2 regions of the Microbacterium sp. NPDC058062 genome follow, and region 1 is predicted to be linked to the other one. Evidence: predicted binding sites of a transcription regulator. Region 1 holds the regulator's gene; the other holds the start of a gene.
The links. The regulator HspR, encoded in region 1, represses chaperone genes until heat shock. The targets are predictions, from matches to a motif close to AAGTTGAGTCNNNNNGACTCAACTT.
Positions count from the first base shown of each region.

Region 2: ACFVSU_RS17210 (ATP-dependent Clp protease ATP-binding subunit) is a predicted target of HspR. The motif match lies at 3,129-3,153, and genes of this name have one in related genera.

Region 1 is NZ_JBHVSC010000003.1:270,628-278,978, reverse strand. Features, by position in the region: gene dnaK (molecular chaperone DnaK) at 1-1,734, shown strand, start outside; gene ACFVSU_RS10475 (nucleotide exchange factor GrpE) at 1,737-2,351, shown strand; gene ACFVSU_RS10470 (DnaJ C-terminal domain-containing protein) at 2,367-3,365, shown strand; gene ACFVSU_RS10465 (heat shock protein transcriptional repressor HspR) at 3,418-3,888, shown strand; gene ACFVSU_RS10460 (collagen-binding domain-containing protein) at 3,952-7,305, opposite strand; gene ACFVSU_RS10455 (MmcQ/YjbR family DNA-binding protein) at 7,430-7,846, shown strand; gene ACFVSU_RS10450 (amidohydrolase) at 7,850-8,351, opposite strand, start outside.
Region 2 is NZ_JBHVSC010000005.1:153,965-162,315, forward strand. Features, by position in the region: gene ACFVSU_RS17185 (hypothetical protein) at 1-387, shown strand, start outside; gene ACFVSU_RS17190 (class I SAM-dependent methyltransferase) at 391-1,506, opposite strand; gene ACFVSU_RS17195 (MarR family winged helix-turn-helix transcriptional regulator) at 1,597-2,016, shown strand; gene ACFVSU_RS17200 (DUF3817 domain-containing protein) at 2,082-2,546, shown strand; gene ACFVSU_RS17205 (VOC family protein) at 2,629-3,000, opposite strand; gene ACFVSU_RS17210 (ATP-dependent Clp protease ATP-binding subunit) at 3,168-5,726, shown strand; gene ACFVSU_RS17215 (LLM class flavin-dependent oxidoreductase) at 5,861-6,736, shown strand; gene ACFVSU_RS17220 (LLM class flavin-dependent oxidoreductase) at 6,733-7,497, shown strand; gene ACFVSU_RS17225 (hypothetical protein) at 7,494-7,895, shown strand; gene ACFVSU_RS17230 (epimerase) at 7,892-8,351, shown strand, end outside.

The DNA of each region.
Region 1 (8,351 bases):
GGCGAGGTGCTCGTCGGCGAGACCGCCAAGCGCCAGGCCGTCACCAACGTCGACCGCACCGTCTCGTCGGTCAAGCGTCACATGGGCACCGACTGGGGCTTCGACGTCGACGGCAAGCGCTGGACACCGCAGGAGATCTCCGCGCGCATCCTCCAGAAGCTGAAGCGCGATGCCGAGCAGTACCTCGGTGACACCGTCACCGACGCCGTCATCACCGTCCCCGCGTACTTCAACGACGCCGAGCGCCAGGCCACCAAGGAGGCCGGCGAGATCTCGGGCCTCAACGTCCTGCGCATCATCAACGAGCCCACCGCGGCCGCCCTGGCCTACGGCCTCGACAAGGGCAAGGAGGACGAGCTCATCCTCGTCTTCGACCTCGGTGGCGGAACGTTCGACGTCTCGCTGCTCGAGGTGGGCAAGGACGACGACTTCTCGACCATCCAGGTGCGTGCGACCGCCGGTGACAACCGCCTCGGCGGCGACGACTGGGACCAGCGTCTCGTCGACTACCTGATCAAGCAGTTCAAGGACACCACCGGTGTCGACGTCTCGGGCGACAAGATCGCGCTGCAGCGCCTCAAGGAGGCTGCCGAGCAGGCGAAGAAGGAGCTCTCGTCGTCCACCTCGACGAGCGTCAACCTGCCGTACCTGTCGCTGACCGACTCGGGCCCCGTGTCGCTGAGCGAGACCATCACGCGCGCCAAGTTCGAGGACCTCACCAAGGACCTCCTCGACCGCACCAAGAAGCCCTTCGAGGACGTCATCCGCGAGGCCGGCATCAAGGTCGGCGACATCGACCACGTCGTGCTCGTCGGCGGCTCGACCCGCATGCCCGCGGTGTCGGAGCTCGTGATGAAGGAAGCCGGCAAGGAGCCCAACAAGGGCGTGAACCCGGACGAGGTGGTCGCCGTCGGCGCCGCCCTCCAGGCCGGTGTCCTCAAGGGCGAGCGCAAGGACGTCCTGCTCATCGACGTGACCCCCCTGAGCCTCGGCATCGAGACCAAGGGCGGCATCATGACGAAGCTCATCGAGCGCAACACCGCCATCCCGACCAAGCGGTCGGAGACCTTCACGACGGCCGACGACAACCAGCCGTCCGTCGCGATCCAGGTCTTCCAGGGCGAGCGCGAGTTCACCCGCGACAACAAGCCGCTGGGCACGTTCGAGCTGACCGGCATCGCGCCGGCTCCGCGCGGCATCCCGCAGATCGAGGTCACCTTCGACATCGACGCGAACGGCATCGTGCACGTGTCCGCGAAGGACAAGGGCACCGGCAAGGAGCAGTCGATGACGATCACCGGTGGCTCGTCGCTGCCGAAGGACGACATCGAGCGCATGGTGCGCGAGGCCGAGGAGCACGCCGCCGACGACAAGAAGCGTCGCGAGGCCGCCGAGGTGCGCAACCAGGCCGAGACCCTCTCATACTCGATCGAGAAGCTCATTAAGGAGAACGAGGACAAGCTCCCCGCCGAGGTGAAGACCGAGGTGCAGGGCGACGTCGACGCTCTCAAGACCGCGCTCGCGGGCGAGGACGACGAGGCCGTGAAGGCCGCGTTCGACAAGCTGAACCAGAGCCAGGGCAAGCTCGGCGAGGCCATCTACGCCTCGAGCCAGGCTTCGCAGTCCGCTCCGGACGCCGCCCCCGGCGACGCCGGCGACGGCCAGGCCTCGACCGACTCCGATGAGGACGTCGTCGACGCCGAGGTCGTGGACGAAGAGGACGAGAAGAAGTAACCATGGCGAACAAGAACCACAACCCGGAACCGGTCGAAGAACCGGGCGACGGCGACGAGGTTCGGCCTGAAGGTGTGGGGTCGGAGGCGAACGCCTCCGGCCCCGCGCCGCAGGACGGGCAGGACGAGCTCACGGTCGACGACATCCTCGGCGCCGCGCAGAACGCCGACGCCGCGGCCGAGGACGCCGTGCTCGCCGACCTCGAGTCGCAGCTGCTGAACGACCTCAAGCGCCTGCAGGCCGAGTACGCCAACTACCGCCGCCGCACCGAGGAGCAGCGCGAGGTCGAGATCGAGCGCGCCCAGGGCGCGGTCGCGAAGGGCATCCTCCCGGTGCTCGACGACCTCGACCGCGCTGAGAAGCACGGCGACCTGGAGCAGGGATCCGCCTTCGCGGCGATCGCCGACAAGCTCCGCGGCGTCGCCGAGCGCATCGGGCTCACCACGTACGGCGCGGCCGGCGAGGCGTTCGACCCGCAGCAGCACGAGGCGATCTTCCAGGTGCCGACGCCCGGCGCGACCGAGACCACGATCGTCGAGGTCGTCGAGATCGGCTACCGCCTCGGCTCGGTGGAGCTGCGTCCGGCGAAGGTCGTCGTCGCGGTTCCCGCCGAGTAACCCCAAGGAGGCTCCATGGCCAGTCAGGACTGGTTCGACAAGGACTTCTACTCGGTGCTCGGCGTCTCGAAGGACGTCAGCGAGGCGGACCTCAAGAAGACGTATCGCAAGCTCGCGCGGAAGTACCACCCCGACTCCAACCAGGGTGACGCGGCCGCCGAGGCGAAGTTCAAGGAGGTCAGCGAGGCGTACTCGGTGCTCTCCGACGCGGAGCAGCGCAAGGAGTACGACCAGATCCGCGCGATGGGCTCGGGCGCTCGATTCACGTCGGGCGGCCCGGGCGGCGCCGGCGGCTTCGAGGACGTCTTCTCGATGTTCAACCAGGGCCGCGGCGCGCGCTACCAGAGCGCCGAGGACTTCGACGACATCTTCGCGATGTTCAACCAGCAGCAGGGCGGCACCGGCTTCGGCTCCGGGCGGTTCGGGCAGACGAGCGGCGGCTATCGCGGCTTCGGCGGCCCGACGCGCGGCGCCGACGTCACGGCGCGCACGACGATCGACTTCGTCACGGCGACCAGGGGCGAGACCATCACGCTGGCAGGCGAGGACGGCAAGCCGTTCAAGGTGAAGATCCCCGCAGGCGTCTCGGATGGGCAGAAGATCCGGCTGCGCGGCCGCGGACGTCACTCGCCCGACGGCGGTGAGAACGGCGACATCGTCGTGCAGGTGACTGTGCGCCCGCACCCGGTGTTCACGCGCGACGGGCTCAACCTGCGCGTCACCGTGCCGGTCACGTTCACCGAGGCCGCGCTCGGCGCCACGATCGAGGTGCCGACCCTCGGCGGCGATCCGGTGCGGCTGCGTGTCGCCCCGGGCACGCCGTCCGGCCGCGTGCTGCGGGTCAAGGGCCGCGGCGTCGAGACCGCCAAGGGCACCGGCGACCTCCTCGCCGAGGTGCAGGTGGCTGTGCCGTCCCACCTCGACGAGGCCGCCCGCGAAGCGCTCGAGCGCTTCCAGAGCCTCGAGTCGAAGGAGAACCCGCGCGCCGACCTCATGGCCAAGGCGCAGGGCTAGACGATGATGCGGGTCGCCCGGCGACCCGCATCCGGAGGATGGTGAGAGAAGGATGACCGAGGACGACATCGACGAGGATGCCCCGATCTTCGCGATCGCCGTCGCCGCCGAGCTGTCGGGCATGCACCCGCAGACGCTGCGTCAGTACGACCGGCTCGGGCTGGTCGTGCCCGCCCGCACACAGGGCGGGTCACGGCGCTACTCGCTGCGCCACGTGGAGCAGCTGCGCGAGGTGGCCCGCATGTCGTCGGACGGCATCGGCCTTCCCGCGATCGTGCGCATCCTCGAGCTCGAGAATCGCGTACAGGAGCTGCACGGCCGCGTCCGCGACCTCGAGGACCGCATGCGCGCCGAACTCGAGAAGCGGCCGGGTGCCCGTGTCTTCGCCGCCGGATCCACCGGCGCGGTCGTGACGCTGCGTCACGGCACGCGTGTGCGCCGCGCGACCGAGGTCGTGGTGTGGCGTCCGCGCACGGCGCTCGCGCAGCAGAGCGAACCCCCGGACGAGACCCCGGCGGACTGATTCACCAAGAGGGAGGGGACGGATGCCGTCCCCTCCCTCTTCGTGTGCGCCCGGGGTCGTGCGTCAGGCGCGTCGCGCCCGTCTCATGGCCAGCAGGAGCCCCACCGCGATCAGGCCGACGGCTCCGAGCGGGACGAGGGGAGAGAGCCCGCCGCCGCCCGTGGCCGGAAGCGGACGTGTGCTCGCCGTGTTGGTCAGCGTGAGCTCCGCCGTCTGCGGCGTGCGCACCTCCGACATCGGCAGCGTGACCTTCCCGTCCTCGTCGGGGATGAGCGTCTCACCGGCGACCGTCCATGTCGGCGTTCCCCAGTCCACTCCGGGGATCGACGGCAGGTCGGCTTCCCGGGCCTCGATGATCGTGCCGACCGGGAAGTACGGCGACGTGATCGTGACGTTCGGCTCCAGCTCGATGCGGGGCTGCGCGACGCCGTTGAGCCACCAATCGGCAGGGAACGTGGTGCCCGCCGGGACCGACGATCCGCCGTTGCCGGCGACGACCTTCGTCACCGCCCAGCGGGTCATCGCGACCACCGAGTTGGTGACTTCGAGCACCGGCGGCGTCTCGCCGGGGCCGATCTCGACGAAGCTCGCCGGGCTCCACGTCGTCTCGCCCCACTCGTAGCCCTCTGGCAGCGCGGACGGGTCAGGCTCCTCCTCGAGGACGTTGACGATCGTGCCGATGGGGAAGAAGATCGGGTTGCCTTCGCCGTCGACCGGACCCGCCGGCGTCCCGTCGGCAGGAAGCTCGAACCGGCCCACCAGCACGTCGCGGCTCGGCAGGTGCGCCACGTAGTCGATCGTGAACGAGTCGACGAGGAGGTCGTCCGGGTCGAGGCCGTCCATGCTCTTCTGCACGAGGAACGTTCCCTCGATCAGCGACGCGTCGTTGGTGAGCGTCGCGTGCACCACGGCCTGGTCGTCGACGCCGATCGTGAGCTGTTCGAGGTCGAACGCGGCGCCGAGCCAGGAGACGTGCTGGATCGTCGGCGCCGCCTGCTCCTCATACGTCACGACGGTGCCGTAGGGGAACAGCAGCGGCTCGCCCGCGTCGTCGACGGGGCCGACCGGCGCACCGTTTCCGGGGACCCGCAGCACGCCCTGCTGGATCACGTCCTCGGGCTCGGTCGTCGGGAAGTACGCGGTCCAGGCGACGGTGAACTCGAGGCCCGGGGGCACCTGGTCGGGCGGGACGCCGTCGAACTCCTTCGAGATCGTGAAGGTGCCCTCCTTGAGCGCGTTCGTCACCTCGATCTCGATGTCGGCTTCCGAGTCGGGCGGCAGCGGGATGTCCACGATGTCGCCGAACCCGTCCGGCTGGTACGGAGTCGTCACGCCGTCGATCGTGACGTGGAAGACGGGCGGCACCCAGTCGTCGACGTTCGCCACGGTGTCGCCCTCGAACGTCGGCGGGAGCTCGGCGAGCTCCAGCGTCTCGGTGCCCGTCTCGAGGTCCTCGATCAGCTGGGGCACACCCACCGGCAGGGGAAGGGTCGCCCGCTCGGGGGCGGGGTTCGTGTTGTAGGTGACCTCGTAGCCGAACCGCGGGTCAGCGGCCGGGCCGGTCGCGGACTTCACGATCGTGATCGTACGGCCGTCGTCGGTCGGGGTGACGAAGTTCGTCAGCTCGACGGCCACGGTCGTGTCGGCATCGGTGATCACGAACGTTCGCCCGGGGTTCCACCCGATCCCGCTCCAGTCGTACCCCGGCGGCGGATCGATGCCGTCGAGGTTCTCGGTGAGGATGATGCGCGTGCCCACCGGGAAGGCGATCGGGGCGCCGTTCCCGTCGACGGGGACGGCAGGCGTGCCGGTGAAGGACACGTTCATCGTGCCGGTGCCGATCTGCTCGCCGCCGTAGCGGGCGATCCACGTGACGGGGACCGTCCCCTCGAGCACAGGCGGTTCGCCCGACGCATCGTCGATCGACTTCGAGACACTGAAGGTGCCCGTCAACCGGGTCGCCGTGTTCGTGACGACCACCTGGGCGGTGCCGGTGCCGACGATCAGCGGGTTCGGGTCGATCTCGACGTCGCCCCACTCCCAGCCGGGGACGGTCTGGGGCGTGATCTCCTCGAAGGTGATCTCCGTGCCCTCGGGGAACCGTTCGCCGGCGGGGACCGGAGTGCCGTCGGCGGGGACCTCGAGCGAGCCGACCGTGACGTTGTCGTCCGGGTCCACGGCGCGGTAGTTGACGGTGAACGTCGCGCCCTCGGGGAGATCGCCGGGCCCGATGCCGCCGGACAGGGCCTTGCGCACCACGAAGGTGCCGCTCGCGTCGTCGCACGAGATCTCACCCGAGAAGAGGAACGAATGGACCTCGCCGCCCTGGATGATGACGTTCTGACCGATCACCTGGCCGTCGAGCGGTGCCGCGTTCACGGTGACCGAGGCGTTCGGCGCGTAGATCGAGCCGTCGATGCGGGCCTGTCCGGCGGTCACGGTGACGTCACCGGTCAGCTGCGAGAGGTCCCACACGATGTACGGCGAGTGCACGCCCTGCGGATCCGCCCGCGCGCCGATCACCTCGGTCGTCCCCGCGGGCACCCGGATGACCAGCGGGTTCGACACGCCAGGTGTCGGTCCGGGGGAGAACTGGATGAGCGACGCGCCGGCGATGTCGGCGTAGTCCACGATGTTCGGCTGGTCCGGGCTCAGCTTCTCGAGGACGACGCGGTCGCCCGCGTCCTCGGCCACGCCGACGTGGTAGCCCACGCCGGTGGTGGGGTCGGCGATGTCGTCGAAGCAGCTCGACGCCTCCTCCCACGACGCGTCGCGGTTCGCCTCGACGTAATCGGCGACCGCCGTGGCGGAGGTGTTCGCCGTGTAGATGCTGCCGTTGCCGGTCGCACCGGACGGGGGCGCAGCATCCGCCGGATACTGCTGGTGGGTCGCGTCGATGAGCGGGGTCTGGTCGGCGTTGGAGGGGTTCTGGTTGAGGCGCAGCCAGTCGGCACGCGGGAACGCCTGCCAGCCGCCGTCGCGCTGCACCATCTTGAGGTCGCCCCACAGCGCCGGGTCGGTCGTGCCGGCGCTCGTGATGGCGAGGATGCCGGTGCTCGCCGTGCTGTACTCGCCGACGAGGAACCGGGTGGGGTCGCCGTCGACCGTCGGCAGATCGTAGTTCCCGGTGCCGGCGGACACGTGGATGATCGTGTACTGCCCGCTGCTGCCCTGCACGGTCGCAGTCCCGCCGACCGCGATGCTGCCCTCCGTCTCCTGGTTCTGCAGCAGTGCGTCCTCCCGGGCGTAGACCGTGAAGCCGCCCGCGATCGCGAAGGGGTTGACGGAGTCGGGGTACGCCGCGGCGGCCGGCTGCGGATCGATCGCGCCGACCGCCACCGCGCCCGTGGCGGCGAGCAATGTCGCGGTGAGACCGGCGACCAGGCGGCGCAGACGCGGGCGGTCGAAACCAGGCATGTACGAGACCCCTCTCCCACCGAGCCGCGAGGGGGCGCCGCCCGGTCCTCGTACCCTATCGGTCCTGATCAACCGGACAATCACCGGCTCGACCCGCGCCGGCATCGGGCGCATGATGGAGGGCATGGCGACCCTCGAGGACGTCCGCGCCATCGCTCTCGGGTTCCCCGACGTGATCGAGCGCGTCGACGGGCACCGCGGCGGGGCGGGCTGGCGTACGCCCGCAGGACTCTTCGTGTGGCAGCGCGGCCCGAGCGGCCGCGACCTCGATCAGCTCGCGGCGCTCGGGCGCGAGTGGCCGCCGGGCGACGTCGTGGGCGTGCGCACAGACGGCGCGCAGGTGAAGGAGGCGCTGCTCGAGACCTCCCCCGACGCGTTCTTCACGATCCCGCACTTCGACGGCTACCCGGCCGTGCTCGTGCGCCTCGACGCCATCGATCTCGAGCAGCTGCGCGAAGTCATCACCGATGCGTGGCTGCTCAAGGTGACCAAGCGCGTCGGGAACGATTGGCTCGCGGCGCACCCGCCCGTAACCGGATAGCGCTCAGAGCACTCCCGCGTCGTACCTCGTCTCGCCGGCCACGACAGTTCGCACGACCCGGGCGGTCAGCAGCGACTCGGGACCGTCGGCGAACGGGTCGGCGTCGACGATCGCGAAGTCCGCGGCGAGTCCCGCCTCGAGCCGTCCGCGCGTCGCACCGTCGCCCACGGAGGCGGCAGCATCCCGTGTCGCATGTCCGAGCGCCTGGGCGAGCGGCAGCGCGAAGTGCGGGTGCCGCGGGGCGAACGAGTCGTCGAGCGCGGAGCGCCGGGTCGCGGCGATGTACATGTTCGGGAGGGCCTCGTGCGGCGCCGTGGGCGCGTCGGTCGAGAAGGCGAGCAGGGCGCCCGCGTCGACGTACTCGGGCCACGCGAACGCGCGGTCGACGCGCTCGTCGCCGAGCATCGCGGCCCAGTTGTCGAAGATGGCCGGGTCGGCGTGCACAGGCTGCATGGATGCCGTCACCCCGAGTCGCGCCATGCGCTCGGCCGTGCCGGGGGAGGCG
Region 2 (8,351 bases), on a different contig from region 1:
AAGGGCTACGAGGGCGACGTCTACATCGACATCCTCAACGCCGACGTGTACCTCTTCAAGGACGACGCGTGGACGCTCGTCGGCAATCTCCGCGAGGCGGCCGCCGAGAACCTCACGGGTGAGCAGGGGCCCGCCGGCGCACAGGGTGAGCAGGGTGCGCAGGGCGAGCAGGGTGCCTCGGGTGCTCAGGGACCGAGCGGCGCCCCCGGGGCACCGGGAACGCAGGTGATGCTCGGCACGGCGGCGCCCGAGGACGACACCTGCACCGCCGACGGCGACGTGTTCATCGACACGGCAGCCGTCGAGTTCTACGAGTGCAGCGACGGAGCGTGGGTGCTGTTCGGGCCGACGACCGGGCCCGAGCCGACCCCGGACGCCGGCGAGTAGGCGTCAGCGGCGGGTGGACGCCGTCACCGTGAACTTGCTGTTGCGCGCGACCTGCCGGGTCGGGCCGACCGCCCGCTCGAGGGCGGGACGGTAGCGCAGTCCCGAGTTCCACACCGCCCAGAGCTGACCGCCCGGCCGCAGCACGCGGGCGGCCTCGGCGAACATCCGCGGCGCGATCCCTTCGTGCACCGCGGAACCCGAGTGGAACGGCGGGTTCAGCGCGATGAAGCTCGCGCTCGCGTCCGGCTGCGCCCCCAGCATGTCGTCGCGGACCACCTCGACGCGGTCGGCGACGGCGTTCGCCTCCGCGGTCGCCCGCGCGGAGGCGACCGCGGCCGCCGACTGGTCGCACGCGAGGACGTCGAGGGATGGATGCCGCAGCGCCAGCGCCGTCGCGACCACGCCGGTTCCGCAGGCGAGGTCGATGGCCGCCCCGTCGGGGAGCGGGGGCAGGTGCTCCAGCAGGAACCTCGTGCCGATGTCGATCGACGCGCCCGCGAAGGCGCCTCCGAAAGCGCACACGATGATCCCGTCGTGCGTCGCGCGAACCGGCACCGGGTCGCGGCCGCCATGAGGTTCGCGCGCGACGAGCACGCGCGACTTCTGGCGGGCATGCGTGACGTCGAGGCGGGTGAAGCTCTCGCGCAGCACGTCGTTCATGGCGAGCGTCATGTGCTTCACCCGACCGCCGGCGAAGACGACGACGTCGGGTGCCGCGTGCGCGGCGATCAGCCCGGCGATGTCGCGAAGCGCGTCGAGTGAGCGCGGCAGCCGCAGCAGCACGACGCGCGCGTCGCGCACCAGCTCGGGCGAGAGGGGCAGCGACACGAACGCGTCTCCGAGCCCGAAGCGCTCGGCGTTGGCGGCGAGGGCGCGCTCGCCCGTGAGTGGGTCCTGATGAACACGGATGCCGCGACCGCCGTCCGCGGCTGCGCCGAGCGTGAGCGCACCGTAGCCGTCGCCGATCACCACGATCCCGCCGTCGCCGTCGCCGTCGCCGTCGCCGGTTCGGGCGGCGGCGGACTCGTCGAGGAGCAGCCGGTCCGCAGCATCCGTCGCCACGAGGTCGGGAGCCTCCACGTCGGGCCACCGGCGCAGGTCGTCGAGCGAGAAGGTCACCGTCCCACGGTAGCCGGACGGGCCGCGCCCGGTTCCGGGAACTGCGGGCGAATGCGTGCCGTCCCGCGGCAGCGGGACTAGCATTCAACGGTGCCAGACCGTGCGTTCAGTCCCGTCATCTCGCTGCTGACCGTGGCCGCCGTGTGGGACGCGCACCTCGGCGCGCAGCTGCGCGATCTCGGGCTCACCACGCGGAAGTACGGACTGCTCGCCCACATCGAGGCGACGCCGGGCATCTCGTTCAGCGAGCTCGCGCGGCGCTCGCAGATCACCGTGCAGTCGGCGCACACCGCCGTGCAGACCCTTGTCGCCGACGGGCTCGTCGCGGATGCGACGAAGCATGCGGGCGCGGCATCCGATCTGCGCGTGACAGACCGGGGCAGCGAGGTGCTGCAGGCCGCCGAACAGCGGCTGGCGGCTCTCGACGCCGGACTCGCCGCGGGGGCGCCGGCGCTCGCCACGGCGCTCGAGGGGCTGCACGAACAGCCGTTCGGGCTCGCTCCCGAGTAGAACGAGCCGCCCCGCGTACGGCCAACCTTCAGAAAGCCTGAAGCACTTTCAGTTAGGCTGAAGGTGTGTTCCGCAACCCCCACACCCTGTTCCGTGCGCTCGCGATTCTCGAGGCGATCTCGTGGACGCTTCTGATCACCGGTCTCATCCTCCGCGCCACCACCGACTGGGCGCTCGGCGTCACGATCGGCGGCGGGATCCACGGCTTCGTCTTCCTGTCGTACGGCGCGACCGTCATCCTCGTCGCCCTCAACAACCGCTGGCGCGTCGGGCCCACTGTGCTCGCGCTCGTGAGCGCCGTCATCCCCTACGCCACGATCCCGGCGGAGCTGTGGCTCCAGCGCAGTGGTCGTCTTGCGGGCGCCTGGCGTCTCGAGGCCACGGACGACCCGCGCGACGCCACCTGGTACGACCGGCTCATGCGGTGGTTCCTGCGGCGCCCCTGGGTGCTCGGCGCCCTGATCGCTCTCGCGGTCGTGCTGCTGTTCGTCGTGCTCCTCATCCTGGGCCCGCCCGGAGGCCGCGACTGACCACGCCCGACTCCGGCCGCCTCACTCCCTCGGGAGTGGGGCGGCCGCATCGCGTCGTGGATCGGGTGATGGACGCCGCGCCTCAGCGCCAGGCGGGCAGCTGCTGCAGCGTCCAGGTGTTGCCGTCGGGGTCGTCGAACTGGACGAACCGGCCCCAGTCCTGCTCGTCGACACCGCGCCCCTCGACGCCGTTCGCCCGCAGGTGGGCGAGCGCCTCGTCGGCGTCCGGCACGACGATCTGAACCGTGTTCTGCTGACCGGGCTCGAGGGCGTTGCCGAGACCGGTGCCGAAGGCGATCGAGCAGGCGGAGCCGGGTGGCGTCGCCTGCACGAAGCGGAGGCCTTCCATGGGCGTCTGATCGTGGTCGATGTTCCAGCCGATCCTCTCGTAGAACTCCTTCGCGCGATCGACGTCCGTCACCGGCACGAAGATGAGCTCGATCTTCCAGTCCATCGTGTTCCCTCTCATCACTGAAACAGGTCCCCGTGGAGGAGACGTTACGCCGGGGGTCCAACATCCGCCGCTGGGGAATACCTGCGGATGGGTGCGGTTGAACTTGACAATGCCTGTGTCAAGTTCAAAACTTGATACTCCTCCACTCAAGTTTCAGGAGAGATGGAATGCCAGAAGACTTCACCCCCCAGGCCGGCGACGACGCGAGCTCGTTCGACGAGTTCCTGTCGCGCTACCTCGCGGGCGAGCGCGCCCGCGCCGAGCGCTCGATCGACCTGAGCCGCTACCTCGGCGCCCGTACCCAGGAGCTGCTCCAGCGCGCCGGCAAGTACGCGCTCGAGCGCGGCCAGCACGAGCTCGACGCCCTGCACGTCCTGCGCATCCTCGTGGCCGAGGCCCCGGCGCGCGACGCCGTGCAGCGCATCGGCGCCGACGCCGACGCGATCGCACGCGCCACCGAGGAGCGCCTTCCCGCCGCAACCGCTGCGGCCGACGTCGACGGGGCCGTCGTGACCTCGTCCGTGCAGCGGGCGCTGTTCCACGCGTTCCAGGTCGCCCGCTCGTCGGGATCGACCTACGTCGACCCCGAGCACCTGTTCTTCGCCCTCGTGCTCGCGCAGGACACGCCCGCCGGCCAGGTGCTGGCCCGTGCCGGCGTGACGGCCGAGGCGCTCATGCAGGGTGCGCGCGAGACCGTGACGCCGGGCGAGAGCGCCCAGGCGGAGGTGCGGCCCGAGGGCGCAGCATCCGACACCCCCATGCTCGACACGTACGGCACCGACCTGACGGCGCGCGCCATCGCCGGCGAACTCGACCCGGTGATCGGGCGCGCCGACGAGATCGAGCAGACGATCGAGATCCTCAGCCGCCGCACCAAGAACAACCCGGTGCTGGTCGGCGAGGCCGGCGTCGGCAAGACCGCGATCGTCGAGGGACTCGCTCAGGCGATCGTCGACGGCTCCGTGCCCGAGCAGCTGCTCGGCAAGCGCGTGATCGCGCTCGACCTGCCCGCCATGCTCGCGGGCACCCGCTACCGCGGCGACTTCGAGGAGCGCCTCACCAAGACGATGGACGAGATCGCCGCCCACAAGGGCGAGCTGATCGTCTTCATCGACGAGGTGCACACGGTGGTGGGAGCGGGCGGCGCCGGCGACGGCGGGATGGACGCGGGCAACATCCTCAAGCCGCGCCTCGCGCGTGGCGAGCTGCACCTCGTGGGCGCGACGACTCTCAAGGAGTACCGCGTGATCGAGAAGGACCCCGCTCTGGAGCGCCGGTTCCAGCCGGTGCGCGTCGGCGAGCCCTCGGTCGAGGACGCGGTGCTGATCCTGCGCGGACTCAAGCCGGCCTACGAGGAGCACCACGGCATCGTCTACACGGACGAGGCACTCCGCGCCGCCGTCGAGCTCAGCGACCGCTACCTGACCGAGAGGGTGCTGCCCGACAAGGCGATCGACCTCATCGACCAGGCGGGTGCGCGACTGCGGCTGCGTCTCGGGTCGAAGGTGGACGTGAGCGGGCTCATCGAGCGCCTCGCGACCCTCGAGGCCGACAAGAACGCCGCGGTGTCGGCGGAGCACTACGAGGAGGCGTCGCAGATCCGCGACCAGATCGCCGAGGTGCAGGATCGCCTCGAACGTGCCACCGCCGCGGGCGCCGCCGTGCGTACCGAGGCGATCGTGGACGAGCCGGAGATCGCCGCGGTGATCAGCCGGGCCACCGGCATCCCGGTGAACCGCCTGACCGAGACCGAGCGCGAGCGCCTGGCGTCCCTCGAGGACGAGCTGCACGACCGCGTGATCGGCCAGGACGACGCCGTGACCGCCGTCGCCAGGGCGGTCCGCCGCAACCGCACCGGCATGGGCGACGCCCGTCGCCCGGTGGGGTCGTTCCTCTTCCTCGGCCCGACCGGCGTGGGCAAGACCGAGCTCGCGAAGGCGCTCGCGGCGTCGCTGTTCGACGACGAGGGTGCGGTCATCCGCTTCGACATGAGCGAGTTCGGCGAGCGGCACACCGTGTCGCGCCTCGTCGGCGCCCCTCCCGGATACGTCGGCTACGACGAGGCCGGACAGCTCACCGAGCGCGTGCGGCGCAACCCGTACTCGATCGTGCTGTTCGACGAGATCGAGAAGGCGCACCCCGACGTGTTCAACCTGCTGCTGCAGGTGCTCGATGACGGGCGCCTCACCGACGGCCAGGGTCGCACGGTCGACTTCCGCAACACGGTGGTCGTCATGACCTCGAACCTCGGCTCGGAGTTCCTCGCGTCGCGCGGCGGTGCGATCGGCTTCCTCGCCGACGGGGGAGGGACGACCGGCTTCGGGTCCGAGAAGGATCTGCGCGACCGGGTCTTCGGCAAGCTGCGCGAGGCGATGCGCCCTGAGTTCCTCAACCGCATCGACGAGATCGTGCTGTTCCGCAAGCTCGAGAAGCCGCAGCTGCAGAGCATCGTGCGACTGCTGCTCGGGGCATCCGATGCGCGCCTGGCCAAGCGCGAGGTGGAGCTGGTCGTGACCGACTCCGCGGTGGCCTGGCTCGCCGACAACGGCTACGAGCCCGAGTACGGCGCACGGCCGCTGCGCCGCCTCATCCAGCGCGAGGTGGACGACCGCATCGCCGACCTGTTCGTCACGGGCGCGCTCGTGGACGGCGGGACGGTGACGGTGGATGCCTCGGCCGAAGCACTCTCCGTGGTCGCCGGTTCACCCTTCGCGGTGGCCGCCTGATCCGAGCATCGACCCGCTCACCTGTCGCGATCTGCCGGCTCCCGGCGTTTCGCGACAGGTGAGCGGGAGAGCGCCGAGCCCGCGGAGGGCCGGCGCTCTTCGCGTGTGTCGGCGCGCCCTGCCAGAGTGGGTTCATGACCCGCATCGGCGCGATCTTCAATCCGTACACCCACACCCCCGACGAGTTCCGCGACGCCGTGCTGGCGTCGGAGTCTGCGGGACTGCCCGAGCTGTGGATCTGGGAGGACTGCTTCAAGCAGTCCGCGTTCGCCACGGTGGGCGCGGCCCTCGCGTGGACCGAGGCGCTGCGCATCGGCATCGGGATCGCGCCCATGCCGCTGAGGAACGTCGCCGCGACGGCGATGGAGATCGCCACGGTCGAGCGGCTGTTCCCCGGCCGGCTGCTTCCCGGCGTCGGCCACGGCGTGCTCGACTGGATGGGGCAGGTCGGGGCGCGCGTCGCCTCGCCGCTGACCCTGATGCGCGAGTACGTGCCGGCGCTTCGCGGCCTGCTCGCCGGTGACCAGATCAGCCTCGACGGTCGCTATGTCACGCTCCGCGACGTGCGCCTGGACTATCCGCCCGTCGCGCCGCCCCTCGTGTACGCGGCGGCTGAAGGGCCGAAGACGCTGCGGCTGAGCGGCGAGGTGGGCGACGGGACCGTGCTGGACAGTGGGCACACCGCGGGGGAGTACGCCGTCGCCACGGCCGCCATCCGCGAGGCGCGTGCTGCGTCGGGTCGCGCCGGTGACCACGACGTGGTGGCCTACGTCGTCACCGCCTTCGGCGCGGATGCCGAGGCCCGGGCGATCGCCGACGTGGGCGACAAGCCCGATCCCGCCGAGCGCGCGCTGTGGGGCGAGCCGGCAGACGTCGCCGCGGGCGCGCAGCGCTTCTTCGACGCCGGGGTAGACGATGTGGTGCTCCTGCCCTCGTCCCGCGGCGACATCACCGAGTTCTACCGGTCTGCCGCCGAAGTGTCGCGCCTCGTCGGCGCGAGCGTCGCATGACGGCGGCGCTGTCGATCGGTATCGCCGCCGCCGCCGGCGCGGACGTCGGTGCGCGCGTCGCGGCGGCCGCCGAGGCTGCGGGACTGCACGCCTTGTGGGTCAACGACACCCCCGGACACGACGCACTCGCCGTGCTCGCGGCCGCTGCGGGTGCCACCGAGCGGCTCGTGCTCGCCACGGGAGTGCTTCCGATCGACCGTCGCACGCCCGACGGCATCCTCGCGAGCGCCGAGGCGCTTCCGGCCGATCGCCTCGTGCTCGGCATCGGCTCGGGCCAGCTGCGCACCGGAGCCGTCGCGAGGGTCACGGATGCTGCCACCGCCCTTCGCGCCCGCACTCGCGCCCGCGTCGTGGTCGGCGCTCTGGGACCGAAGATGCGCCGCGCGGCCGCGGCAGAGTCCGACGGGCTCCTCCTCAGCTGGCTGACCCCGCAGATCGCCGCCACGCAGGCGGCGCAGGCGCGGGAGATCGCACCGGCCACGCACGTCGCGCTCTACGTGCGCGCCGCCGCCGATCCGGCGGCGCTCCGCGCCATCGAGGACGAGACCGCCCGCTACGCCGGGTACCCGGCGTATGCCGCGAACTTCGCGCGGTCGGGCGTCGCCGCCGCGGACACCGTGATCCGTCCGGAGGAGCTGCGCGACCGGATCGCCGCGTACCGCGCGAGCGTCGACGAGGTCGTGCTGCGCGTCATCACGGCCTCGGGAACCGTCGACGACCACCTCCGGTTCATCGACGCGATCGCGGACGCCGTCGCGTGACCCGGACCATCGCCCGCTGGGCGCTGGCGGCACTGCTCGTGGCCGCAGGCGCGTCGCACCTGACCTGGGGGCGCCGCGGCTACCGCATCGTCGTTCCCGACTGGGCGACGCGACTGTTCCGCACCGACAAGGACACGATCGTCGTCGTGTCGGGTGTCGTCGAGCTGATGCTCGGCGGTGCTCTCGTGGCGCTCCCCGGCGAGCGGCGCCGCACCGGATGGGCGGTCGCGGCGTTCTTCGTGGCGGTCTTCCCGGGCAATGTCCATCAATGGCGGACGCGCCGGCCGGCACCCCTGCTGCGCACCGATCGGGCGCGGTTCGTCCGGATGCTGCTGCAGCCGCTGCTCGTCGTGTGGGCGCTGTGGAGCACCGGCGGCACGTCGGGAACCGGCCGGTGAGCCGACCCGTCGCGGTGGTGGCGGGGGCGTCCGGCTTCGTCGGGCAGGCGCTCCTGCGCGCCTTCGCCGAGGACGGCTACGACGCGCGCACCATCGGCCGGGCAGGCGCGGACGCGACGTGGGACGACGGGCGCGGTATCCGTGCTCTCATCGATGGTGCCGCCGTGCTCGTGAACCTCGCGGGGAAGTCGGTGGACTGCCGCTACACCGACGCGAACCGTGACGAGATCCTGCGATCGCGGGTCGAGACGACCACGACGCTGCGCGAGGCGGTGACGGATGCTGCGACCGCGCCTCCGCTGTGGCTCAACGCCAGCACCGCCACGATCTATCGCTACGCGATGGACCGGGCGCAGACCGAGGCCGAAGGCGAGCTCGGGGTGGGATTCTCCGCCGACGTCGCGCGGAACTGGGAGGACGTGTTCTTCGCGGGCGATCTGCCGGCGACGCGTCGCG